DNA from 4 places in the Streptomyces chengbuensis genome. Region 1 is predicted to be linked to each of the others. Evidence: riboswitches for the same ligand, from Rfam matches in the RefSeq annotation. Region 1 holds a riboswitch; each other region holds the start of a gene.
The links. A riboswitch is a leader RNA that binds a small molecule or an ion and turns the genes downstream of it on or off. The one in region 1 is predicted to bind cyclic di-AMP.
Positions count from the first base shown of each region.

Region 2: it holds a riboswitch for cyclic di-AMP, as region 1 does, so the genes downstream of both, QRN89_RS04475 (C40 family peptidase) here and QRN89_RS21165 (C40 family peptidase) in region 1, are expected to answer to the same signal.
Region 3: it holds a riboswitch for cyclic di-AMP, as region 1 does, so the genes downstream of both, QRN89_RS26100 (M23 family metallopeptidase) here and QRN89_RS21165 (C40 family peptidase) in region 1, are expected to answer to the same signal.
Region 4: it holds a riboswitch for cyclic di-AMP, as region 1 does, so the genes downstream of both, QRN89_RS16620 (M23 family metallopeptidase) here and QRN89_RS21165 (C40 family peptidase) in region 1, are expected to answer to the same signal.

Region 1 covers NZ_CP129137.1:4,748,032-4,750,222, forward strand. Annotated here, with positions in the region: gene QRN89_RS21165 (C40 family peptidase) at 1-1,109, opposite strand, end outside; cyclic di-AMP (ydaO/yuaA leader) riboswitch at 1,117-1,285, opposite strand; gene pcrA (DNA helicase PcrA) at 1,496-2,191, shown strand, end outside.
Region 2 covers NZ_CP129137.1:1,004,051-1,006,241, forward strand. Annotated here, with positions in the region: gene QRN89_RS04465 (ATP-dependent Clp protease proteolytic subunit) at 1-30, shown strand, start outside; gene QRN89_RS04470 (hypothetical protein) at 38-346, shown strand; cyclic di-AMP (ydaO/yuaA leader) riboswitch at 711-866, shown strand; gene QRN89_RS04475 (C40 family peptidase) at 870-1,346, shown strand; gene QRN89_RS35780 (hypothetical protein) at 1,433-1,828, opposite strand; gene QRN89_RS04490 (ATP-binding protein) at 2,038-2,191, opposite strand, start outside.
Region 3 covers NZ_CP129137.1:5,911,352-5,913,542, forward strand. Annotated here, with positions in the region: gene QRN89_RS26095 (M16 family metallopeptidase) at 1-883, shown strand, start outside; cyclic di-AMP (ydaO/yuaA leader) riboswitch at 1,113-1,275, shown strand; gene QRN89_RS26100 (M23 family metallopeptidase) at 1,289-2,062, shown strand.
Region 4 covers NZ_CP129137.1:3,757,423-3,759,613, reverse strand. Annotated here, with positions in the region: gene QRN89_RS16625 (PP2C family protein-serine/threonine phosphatase) at 1-672, shown strand, start outside; cyclic di-AMP (ydaO/yuaA leader) riboswitch at 959-1,094, shown strand; gene QRN89_RS16620 (M23 family metallopeptidase) at 1,106-2,140, shown strand.

The sequences.
Region 1 (2,191 bases):
ACGTTCGCGCCCGGCTTGGGGGCGTGGATCATCTTCCCGTCGCCGATGTAGATCCCGACGTGGCTGATGTCGTCGTAGAAGAAGACCAGGTCACCGGGGAGGAGATCGGCCGTCGCCACGCTCTGCCCGGCCTTCACCTGGTCCCAGGTGGTGCGGGGCAGATCGACGCCCGCCGCCCGCCAGGCCGCCTGGGTGAGTCCGGAGCAGTCGTACGAGCTCGGGCCCGTCGCGCCCCAGACGTACGGCTTGCCGATCTGGGCGCGCGCGAAGGACAGCACCTTCTCGGCCTTGGCCGCGTACGTGCCGCCCGCGGTTCCGGAGCCCGAGCCGGTTCCCGCCCCGGCGCCGGTCTCCGTGCCGGTGCCCGTCTGCTCCTGCGCCTGCCGTTCACGCTCCTGGCGCTGCCGCTCGGCCTCGGCCTCGGCCTCCGCCTTGGCCCGGGCCTCGGCCTTCCGGCGGGCCTCCTCCTCCTTCTTCCGCTCGAGTTCGGCGAGCCGCGCACGCTCCTCGGCGGTCAGCTGCGAGAGCAGTTCCCTCGCCTCCGCGAGCTTCTTCTGGACGGCCTGCTTCCTGGCGCGCAGCGACTCCTGGGAATCCGTGAGTGTCTCCAGGCTCTTGGTGGCCTGTGCGCGCTGCTCGGCGGCCTCGGCCCGCTGGGTCTCGTAGTCCGCGATGGCGCTGCGCTGCTGCTCGGTGAGCCGGTCCATCAGCTGCGTCTGGTCGGCGTAGGACTGCGGGTTGTCCGCGAAGAGCAGCGCGGCGGTCGGGGTGACGGCGCCGGTGCGGTACTGGGCCGCCGCGTAGCTGCCGAGGGCCCGGCGGGACTCGTTGAGCGCCTCGGTGCGCTCGGCGGCCTCGTCGAGGGCCCGGTCCACCGTGCGGCGCTGCTGCTCGGTGGACTCCTTCGCCTTGTTGTACTCCTGGGTCGACGAACCCGCCTGCCGGTAGAGGTCGTCGACCTTCTTCTGGACTTCCTCGATGCTGGGCTTCGGGTCGGCTGTCGCATTCTGGGCCGAGAGGAGCGAGACCCCCGCTATGGCGGCCGTCGTGAACCCGACGGCGGGTGTGTTCGTACGAGTGCGGCTGCGCGGCTTGCGGTGCGACGCCAAGGCCGGCATCTCCTTCCGTGGAACGCCTACCGGGTTAGCTGTCGGGTTCGGACGGAACGGAAGGTTTGCCCTACGGGCCCGTGGAAAAGCGGCCCGATTCACCCCAGTTGTGCTGTTGAGTGGGTCCCCGGTTCCGAACTCCTCTGCGAGGGGCACGGATTCGGCGCGGCTGCCCGGCCGGCGTGGTTCGCCGAAGGGGGTACGGGCTGCCTGGGCGAGCACGCTAGCCAAAGTGTGGTGCTGCTGTGAAGGAGAGTGGTCGATATGCCCGATACATTTTCGTGACCTTGGCGCTGTGTGTCCGTGTCATGACCGGAGGTGTCCGGTGGTGATTCCCGCGAAGGCGGCGGCGGGCTGTCGGTGGGGCCGCCTAGACTCGGAGAGCGATGAGCAGCCTCTTTGACGACAGCTTCCTGGCGGACCTCCAGCGCACCTCGGCCCCGGAGGAGCCCCCGCCGCCGGAGGGCGACGAGCACCCGCCCGCGGAGGAGGTCCCGCACGACCTCTTCCAGGGCAGGTTCGACGTGCCTCCGTCCGGGGACGCCTACTACCGGGACGGCGCCCCGCGTCCCGTCATCGACCCGGCGGCCCTTCTCGACGGGCTGAACGAGCAGCAGCGCGCCGCCGTCGTCCACACGGGGTCGCCGCTCCTCATCGTCGCCGGTGCCGGCTCCGGCAAGACCCGGGTGCTGACCCACCGGATCGCCCATCTGCTGGCGACCCGCGACGTCCACCCCGGCCAGATACTGGCGATCACGTTCACCAACAAGGCCGCGGGCGAGATGAAGGAGCGCGTCGAGCAGCTCGTCGGCCCGCGCGCCCGCGCCATGTGGGTCTCCACGTTCCACAGCGCCTGTGTCCGCATACTGCGCCGGGAGAGCAAGAAGCTCGGCTTCACGTCGTCCTTCTCGATCTACGACGCCGCGGACTCCAAGCGGCTGATGGCCCTGGTCTGCCGCGACCTGGACCTCGACCCGAAGCGGTACCCGCCGAAGTCGTTCAGCGCCAAGGTCTCCAACCTGAAGAACGAGCTGATCGACGAGGAGACCTTCGCCGACCAGGCCGCCGACGGTTTCGAGAAG
Region 2 (2,191 bases), 3.7 Mb from region 1:
GCGTCGCTGACTTCCGCCGGCCTCGGGTGAGCCGTCGGTGCTGCCGCCGGAACTACCGCCCCTGCCCGCACTGACGTGCGCCGAGAGCGAGTTCATCGACCGCTATCTCGAAGTGGTCGACCAACTGGGAAGGATCAACCCGGCACGCGGGGCACACACGTATGGCGCCCTGCGCGCCGCACAGGCCCTGGTCGCCCGGGCCACGGCCCTCCGGGACGCCCTGACGGTCATGCACATGCGCGGTGAGAGCGAGCTGCACACGGCCACATTGGCGCGCGCCCTGCGGGTGTTGGACGGGGAGCGCAGGGCATCCCGAATCACCGTGCCGCCGGAGGAGCCGAGTTGACGACCCACCGGAAAACGGGTCTCGTGGGACGTCCGACGCGCCCGCGAAGCGTACGAGTGGGTGTCGCCCATCCGGACCAGCACGGGCTTCGACTTTCGTCCCGTGCAAGTTGCGCAACGGCATCGCCCAATTGGCCCAATGGCCGGCTTCGTCGCAGGTACGGGGCTCGTCGCCCGCCGACGCCATGTCCCCCGAACGGCTCTGTCCACTCGAACAGATCAGTGGTGAGGAGCCTCACAAATCGTCGTTTCGACTCGGAAATCCGGCAGTTCGTGGGTCAAGATCCCTGGGACGACAAGCCCCCGCCACCGCGGCGGGGCGGTCCGGGCGGACGCCGAGTCCTGCCGCCGCACCGGATGCCTGGTCGACATGAGGGCTTCGGCAGGAGTGGAGGACCCAGCAGTGCGGGCCGGCCGCCGGACGGTGGCAGGTCCTTGGGGTGAAGCCGCGTGAGCGGCCGGGCATCTTCGCCAGTCCGAACCCGACAGGTCATCCTTCACAGGCGGCTGACGAAGGGTTGCGCATGACTGCGCAGACACATCTCCCGTCCCTGCTGTCCCGGACGGGTGCCGTCTCGGCACTCACGATCGCCGCCGTCGGCGGCTCACTGATCGTGCCGGGCGGTGCGACGGAGGCCCAGGCGGCCTCGGCGTACGCGACGAAGGCTCTGAAGGTCGCCGCTTCGAAGAAGGGAGCGCCGTACAGGTACGGAGCCACCGGTCCGAGCCGCTTCGACTGCTCCGGGCTCACGCTCTACGCCTACAAGAAGGCGGGCAAGAAACTGCCGCGCACGGCCCAGCAGCAGTACAACCGCACCCGCCATATCTCCTCCTCCCAGCGGCAGCGCGGTGACCTGGTGTTCTTCCATTCGCGGGGACACGTGTACCACGTCGGCATCTACGCCGGGGCCGGGAAGATCTGGCACTCGCCGAAGACCGGTTCCGTCGTGAAGCTGACCAAGATCTGGTCCAAGAGCGTCCGTTACGGGCGCGTGCGCTAGAGGCCGTGTCCGGCGAACAGCGCCGTCCGCCCGGTGCGCCGGCCGGGCGCACCGGGCTCCGGTGTCGCCCGCCGGCCGTCGGGACGTCACCGGAGCAGCGGAGCGGTCACGGGCGTCAGCCGCAGGGAGGCGAGGGCCCCGCCGCTCACTCCCTCCACGGCGCGCCTGGTGCGCGGCCGCCGCAGCGTGCGTCCGAGCCGGTCGACCGGCAGCGCCACGGACGGGAACCGGACCGGGCTTCCGCTGTCGGAGCCGGCGGGCCGGCCGCTGATCAGCAGTGCTCCTGCGCACCCGCCGCGGAAGGGCGTGGAGAGCGCTCCGGCACGAGCCTGGGCGACCCCGGCCGTGGTGTGCCGGTCCCCCTGGTACGCCCTGGTGAGTGCGGGGATGGGAGTCGCGGCCGTGCCGGAGACGGCAGCGGCGACGGCCGAGTCCCCGCTCGGCGTGCGACGGCTGGAACCGGCGGCGTTCCGCAGCACCATCTCGGTGGCGCACCGTGGTGAGGAGTGGGGGCCGGCGGCGGGATCGTTGCGCGCCCTGAGGTCGGGGTTCGCCCGAGCCTCGGCCGACGCCGCTCCCCGGGCGCCGCTCGATGCGGCCGCCGGTTGCCGGGGGTGCGGGAGTCCCGCCCCGCGGCAGTGAGGCCGCGCGCGGCCCGCCCGGACGCTCGGGGCGGCGCCGGTCCGGGCGCTCACTCGGGACGCTCCACCTCGGCCGCGCTCCAGGGCATCGCGATCCACACGGTCTTGCCGCCCTCGGGGGTGGGGTCGACGTGCAGCTTGCCGCCGCACTCCGCGACGAGCCAGCGGATGATCACCATGCCGCGGCCGTTGTCCTGCTGCACG
Region 3 (2,191 bases), 1.2 Mb from region 1:
CTCCTCCCGGATGTCCCGTCCGCGTCAGGGCACGGAGGAGACCGTCGAGCGCATCGACTCCGCCGCTGTCCGGGCCTTCTACGAGGCGCACGTCCGCCCGGCCACGGCCACTGCCGTGGTCGTCGGCGATCTCGAGGGCGTGGACCTGGACGCCGTGCTGGCCGACACGCTCGGCGCCTGGACGGGCGACTCGGCCCGGAGCCGCCCGATGCCGCCGATCACCGCCGACGACACGGGCCGTGTCGTCATCGTCGACCGTCCCGGTGCCGTGCAGACCCAGCTGCTGATCGGGCGGATCGGCCCCGACCGTCACGACCGGGTCTGGCCCGCACAGGTCCTCGGCACCTACTGCCTGGGCGGCACGCTCACCTCCCGCCTGGACCGCGTCCTGCGCGAGGAGAAGGGCTACACCTACGGCGTGCGGGCCTTCGGCCAGGTGCTGCGTTCGGACACCCCGGCGGCCCCGGGCGGACCCGGCGGAGCCTCGATGCTCGCCATCAGCGGCTCGGTCGACACCCCGAACACCGGGCCCGCGCTCGACGACCTCTTCACGGTGCTGCGCACCCTCGCCGCGGAGGGTCTCACCGACGCGGAGCGCGACGTCGCCGTGCAGAACCTGGTGGGCGTCGCCCCGCTGAAGTACGAGACGGCCGCCTCCGTCGCCGGCACGCTGGCCGACCAGGTGGAGCAGGGTCTCCCGGACGACTACCAGGCCCAGTTGTACGCGCGGCTGGCCGAAACCGGCACGGTCGAGGCGACCGCCGCGGTCGTCAACGCCTTCCCCGTGGACCGGCTCGTCACGGTCCTCGTGGGGGACGCTTCCGAGATCGAGGAGCCCGTACGGGCGCTCGGCATCGGTGAAGTGACCGTGGTCACCGGCTGATTGGCCCTCGCCCTCGGGCGCACGGGACAAAGGCTCCGTCGGCTTCGCGCCAACGGGGCCTTTTCTCGTGCCCGGAACGGCCTTCCCGTATGTCCGGTTTGATGGGGAGGGGAAGTGTCTGCCCTGTGGCGTGCACTACAAATATCCGTGTCTGTTTGGTGATTGGACGAAGATCGGCCTAGCGTCTTCTGCGCTGTCCGCCACTTGCACGCGCCGCACCCGCGGCATCGGGCAGCCATCGCCGAGTCCCCGTCCGGCGCGAGCCTGGGGAGCCGGGGACCCACATGTCCCTGGGGTGAATCGGGTGCCTTCGCCACCGCGCGGAGGGGCCCGTAGGAGACCTTCCTGCTCCGAACCCGTCAGCTAACCCGGTAGGCGAGAAGGAAGGAAAGGATCAGCCACTACATGGCGTTCACCCGTGCCACCGGGAAGCACCGTGGTCCGAGCCGCCTGTCGCGCAAGAGCGCGGGCGTCGCCTCCGCCGCGGCCATCGCCACCACCGGCGTCATCGGTACCCTCGCCTCCCCGGCCTTCGCCGCCGAGCCCGAGGTGTCCGCTCCCGTCGAGGACACCGGACTGACCCAGGCCGTCGCCCTCGACTCGCTCGCCGAGCAGATCGACGCCCAGGCGGATGCCCAGCAGCAGGAGGCCGCCCTGTCCGCGGCCCAGGAGAGGGCCGAGGCCGAGGCCAAGCGCAAGGCCGAGCTCCGGGTGGAGGCGGCCCGTGACGCCGCGGAGCGCGCCGCCCGCGAGGCCGAGCGCAAGCGGCTGATGACCTACACGCTGCCGGTCGCCGGCTCCTACGTGAGCACCGACTACCACGCCGGGGGCGGCCAGTGGTCCTCCGGCAGCCACACCGGCGTCGACTTCCACGCCGCCTCCGGCACCGAGGTCGTCGCCGTCGGCATGGGCACCGTCGTGGAGGCCGGCTGGGGCGGCGCCTACGGCAACAACGTCGTCCTGCGCATGCACGACGGCACGTACACGCAGTACGGCCACCTGTCCTCGATCAGCGTCTCGGTCGGACAGCAGGTCACCCCGGGGCAGCAGATCGGCCTCTCCGGGTCGACCGGCAACTCGTCCGGACCCCACCTCCACTTCGAGGCCCGCACCGGCGAGGACTACGGCTCGGACATCGACCCGGTCTCGTACCTCCGCTCGCACGGCGTCCGCGTCTGACGCACGCGCCTCTTCCCACCGAAGCCCCGGCTCTCTCCGAGCCGGGGCTTTCGGCGTATTCCGGCCAAAAGATATCCATGGATTACCATGGGTCTTCGGAAATTCCGGCCACCTGCCATAGAGTCACCG
Region 4 (2,191 bases), 990 kb from region 1:
ATCGGCGGGGACCTCTACGCCGTCCAGAGGACGCCGTACGGGGTGCGGCTGATTGTGGGGGACGTGCGGGGGAAGGGCCTGGGCGCGGTCGCGACGGTGGCCGTCGTGCTGGGTGCGTTCCGTGAGGCCGCCGAACAGGAGGACTCGCTGGCGGGGGTGGCGCAGCGGCTGGAGCGGGCGCTGGCACGGGAGGGTGCGCGGGACTCCGGGTTCGACGCCGTCGAGGGCTTCACCACCGCCGTGCTCGCCGAGATCCCGCACGCCGGCGGGGAGATCAGGATCGTGAACCGGGGGCATCCGCCACCCCTGCTGCTCGGGGCGGACGGCGCGCTGCTCGTGCTGGATCCGCCCGAGCGCGCGCTGCCCCTGGGGATGGGCCTGGGGACTTGGCCGGACCAGCCGTCCCAGACGCCCTACCCGCCCGGCGGCACGCTGCTCCTGTACACCGACGGCCTGTCCGAGGCGCGGGACGCGCACGGGGTCATGTACGACCCGCGCCGGCGGCTCCGAGGCCGGGTCTTCTCCGGTCCGGAGGAACTGCTGGACGCGGTCGTCGCCGATGTGCGGCGGCACACGGGAGGCGCGGCGACGGACGACATGGCGCTGCTCGCGGTCACCCGGGAGGGGGAGCGGCAGCCGCTGCGGCGCCGGACGATGCCCGTCCTCCCCTGAGGGACGGGTCGTTGCCGATGCGGCGCACGAGGCGCCGGGGCCGCCTGAGCGGCGTGATGCCACGGAGCGTAACCGAAAGGAAGCCCTCCGCATAACATTTGATGAACCGTCAGAAGTGCAACCTCGAACGAGGGGCGATCAACTTGCCCGATTCGGCCCTGTTGTTGCAGATAAGTTCTGGCCAACGTCCTTAACGATCAGTCGGAACAGCTTGGAATCCGGCCTCGGTCTCTATTAACGTTCGATAACGCAGCGCGGTCGTCCCAGTCGTCGCCAGAGACGGCACCGTGCGCACGCGCCGAATCCCGCAAGGGAACCGGGGAACCACCAATTGGGGTGAATCGGGCACTTCGTGGTGCCCGTAGGAGACCTTCCTGCTCCGAACCCGTCAGCTAACCCGGTAGGCGAGAAGGAAGGAAAGGAGAACGCCTCCGTGGCGTCCAACGAGCCTGCCCTCCAGGAGCCCCCCACTGCGCAGTGGGTCCCCAGCGACCAGTGGGCTCCCGCCCCCGGGGCGGAGGAGTGGAACCCGACCGAGGAATCGGTCCGTCCCGTCCGTGGCAGGCACCGCGTCGTCAAGCAGCGCAACGCGCTCGCACGGAGCTCCACCGTTCTCGGTGTGGGCGTCATCGCCGCGGTCGGCGCGGGCGGCATGGCCACCGCCCAGGACAAGCCCGCGGTCTCCATCTCCCTTCCCGACGTCATCGCGGACAAACTCCCCGACCCCGAATCGCTGCCCGGTGTGGGCTCCTTGATGTCGGACGAGTCCGGCGACGAGGCAGTCGCGGACGGGCCCCTCACCACGGCCGACACCGCGGCCCAGGGTGGCGACGCGGGCGAGGCCCTGCGCGCCCGGATCCTCCAGCAGGCCGAGCAGCAGCAGGCCCAGGCCGAGGCCGAGGCGCAGGCGGCCGCCGAGCAGGCCGCCGCGGAGCAGGCAGCCGCCGAGGCGAAGCAGCAGAAGACCGAGGCGGCCCAGGCCGCCGAAGCGGCCGCGGAGGCCGAGCGCAAGGCAGCCGAGGAGGCCGCGCGCAAGGCGGAGGCCGAGCGTCTCGCCAAGCTCGCCGCGAGCTACTCCCTGCCGACCTCGTCGTACACGCTCACCTCCACCTACGGGCAGGCCGGATCCATGTGGTCCTCCGGCTACCACACGGGTCTCGACTTCGCCGCGCCGACGGGCACTCCGGTCAAGGCCGTGCACGGCGGCACGATCAAGTCGGCCGGCTGGTCCGGTTCGTACGGCTACCGCATCGTGCTGGAGCTCGAGGACGGCACCGAGGTCTGGTACTGCCACCTGTCGTCGATGACCGTCGGTGTGGGGCAGAAGGTCTCCACCTCCGAGACCATCGGCCGGGTCGGCGCCACCGGCAACGTCACCGGCCCGCATCTGCACCTCGAGGTCCACACCTCGGGCGGCGCCGGCATCGACCCCGCCGCGTGGCTGCGCGACAAGGGCCTCTCCGTCTGACCCACCCGCATGGAGCCTCCTGCTCCGGCCCCTTCGTACGGAGCCTCGCGC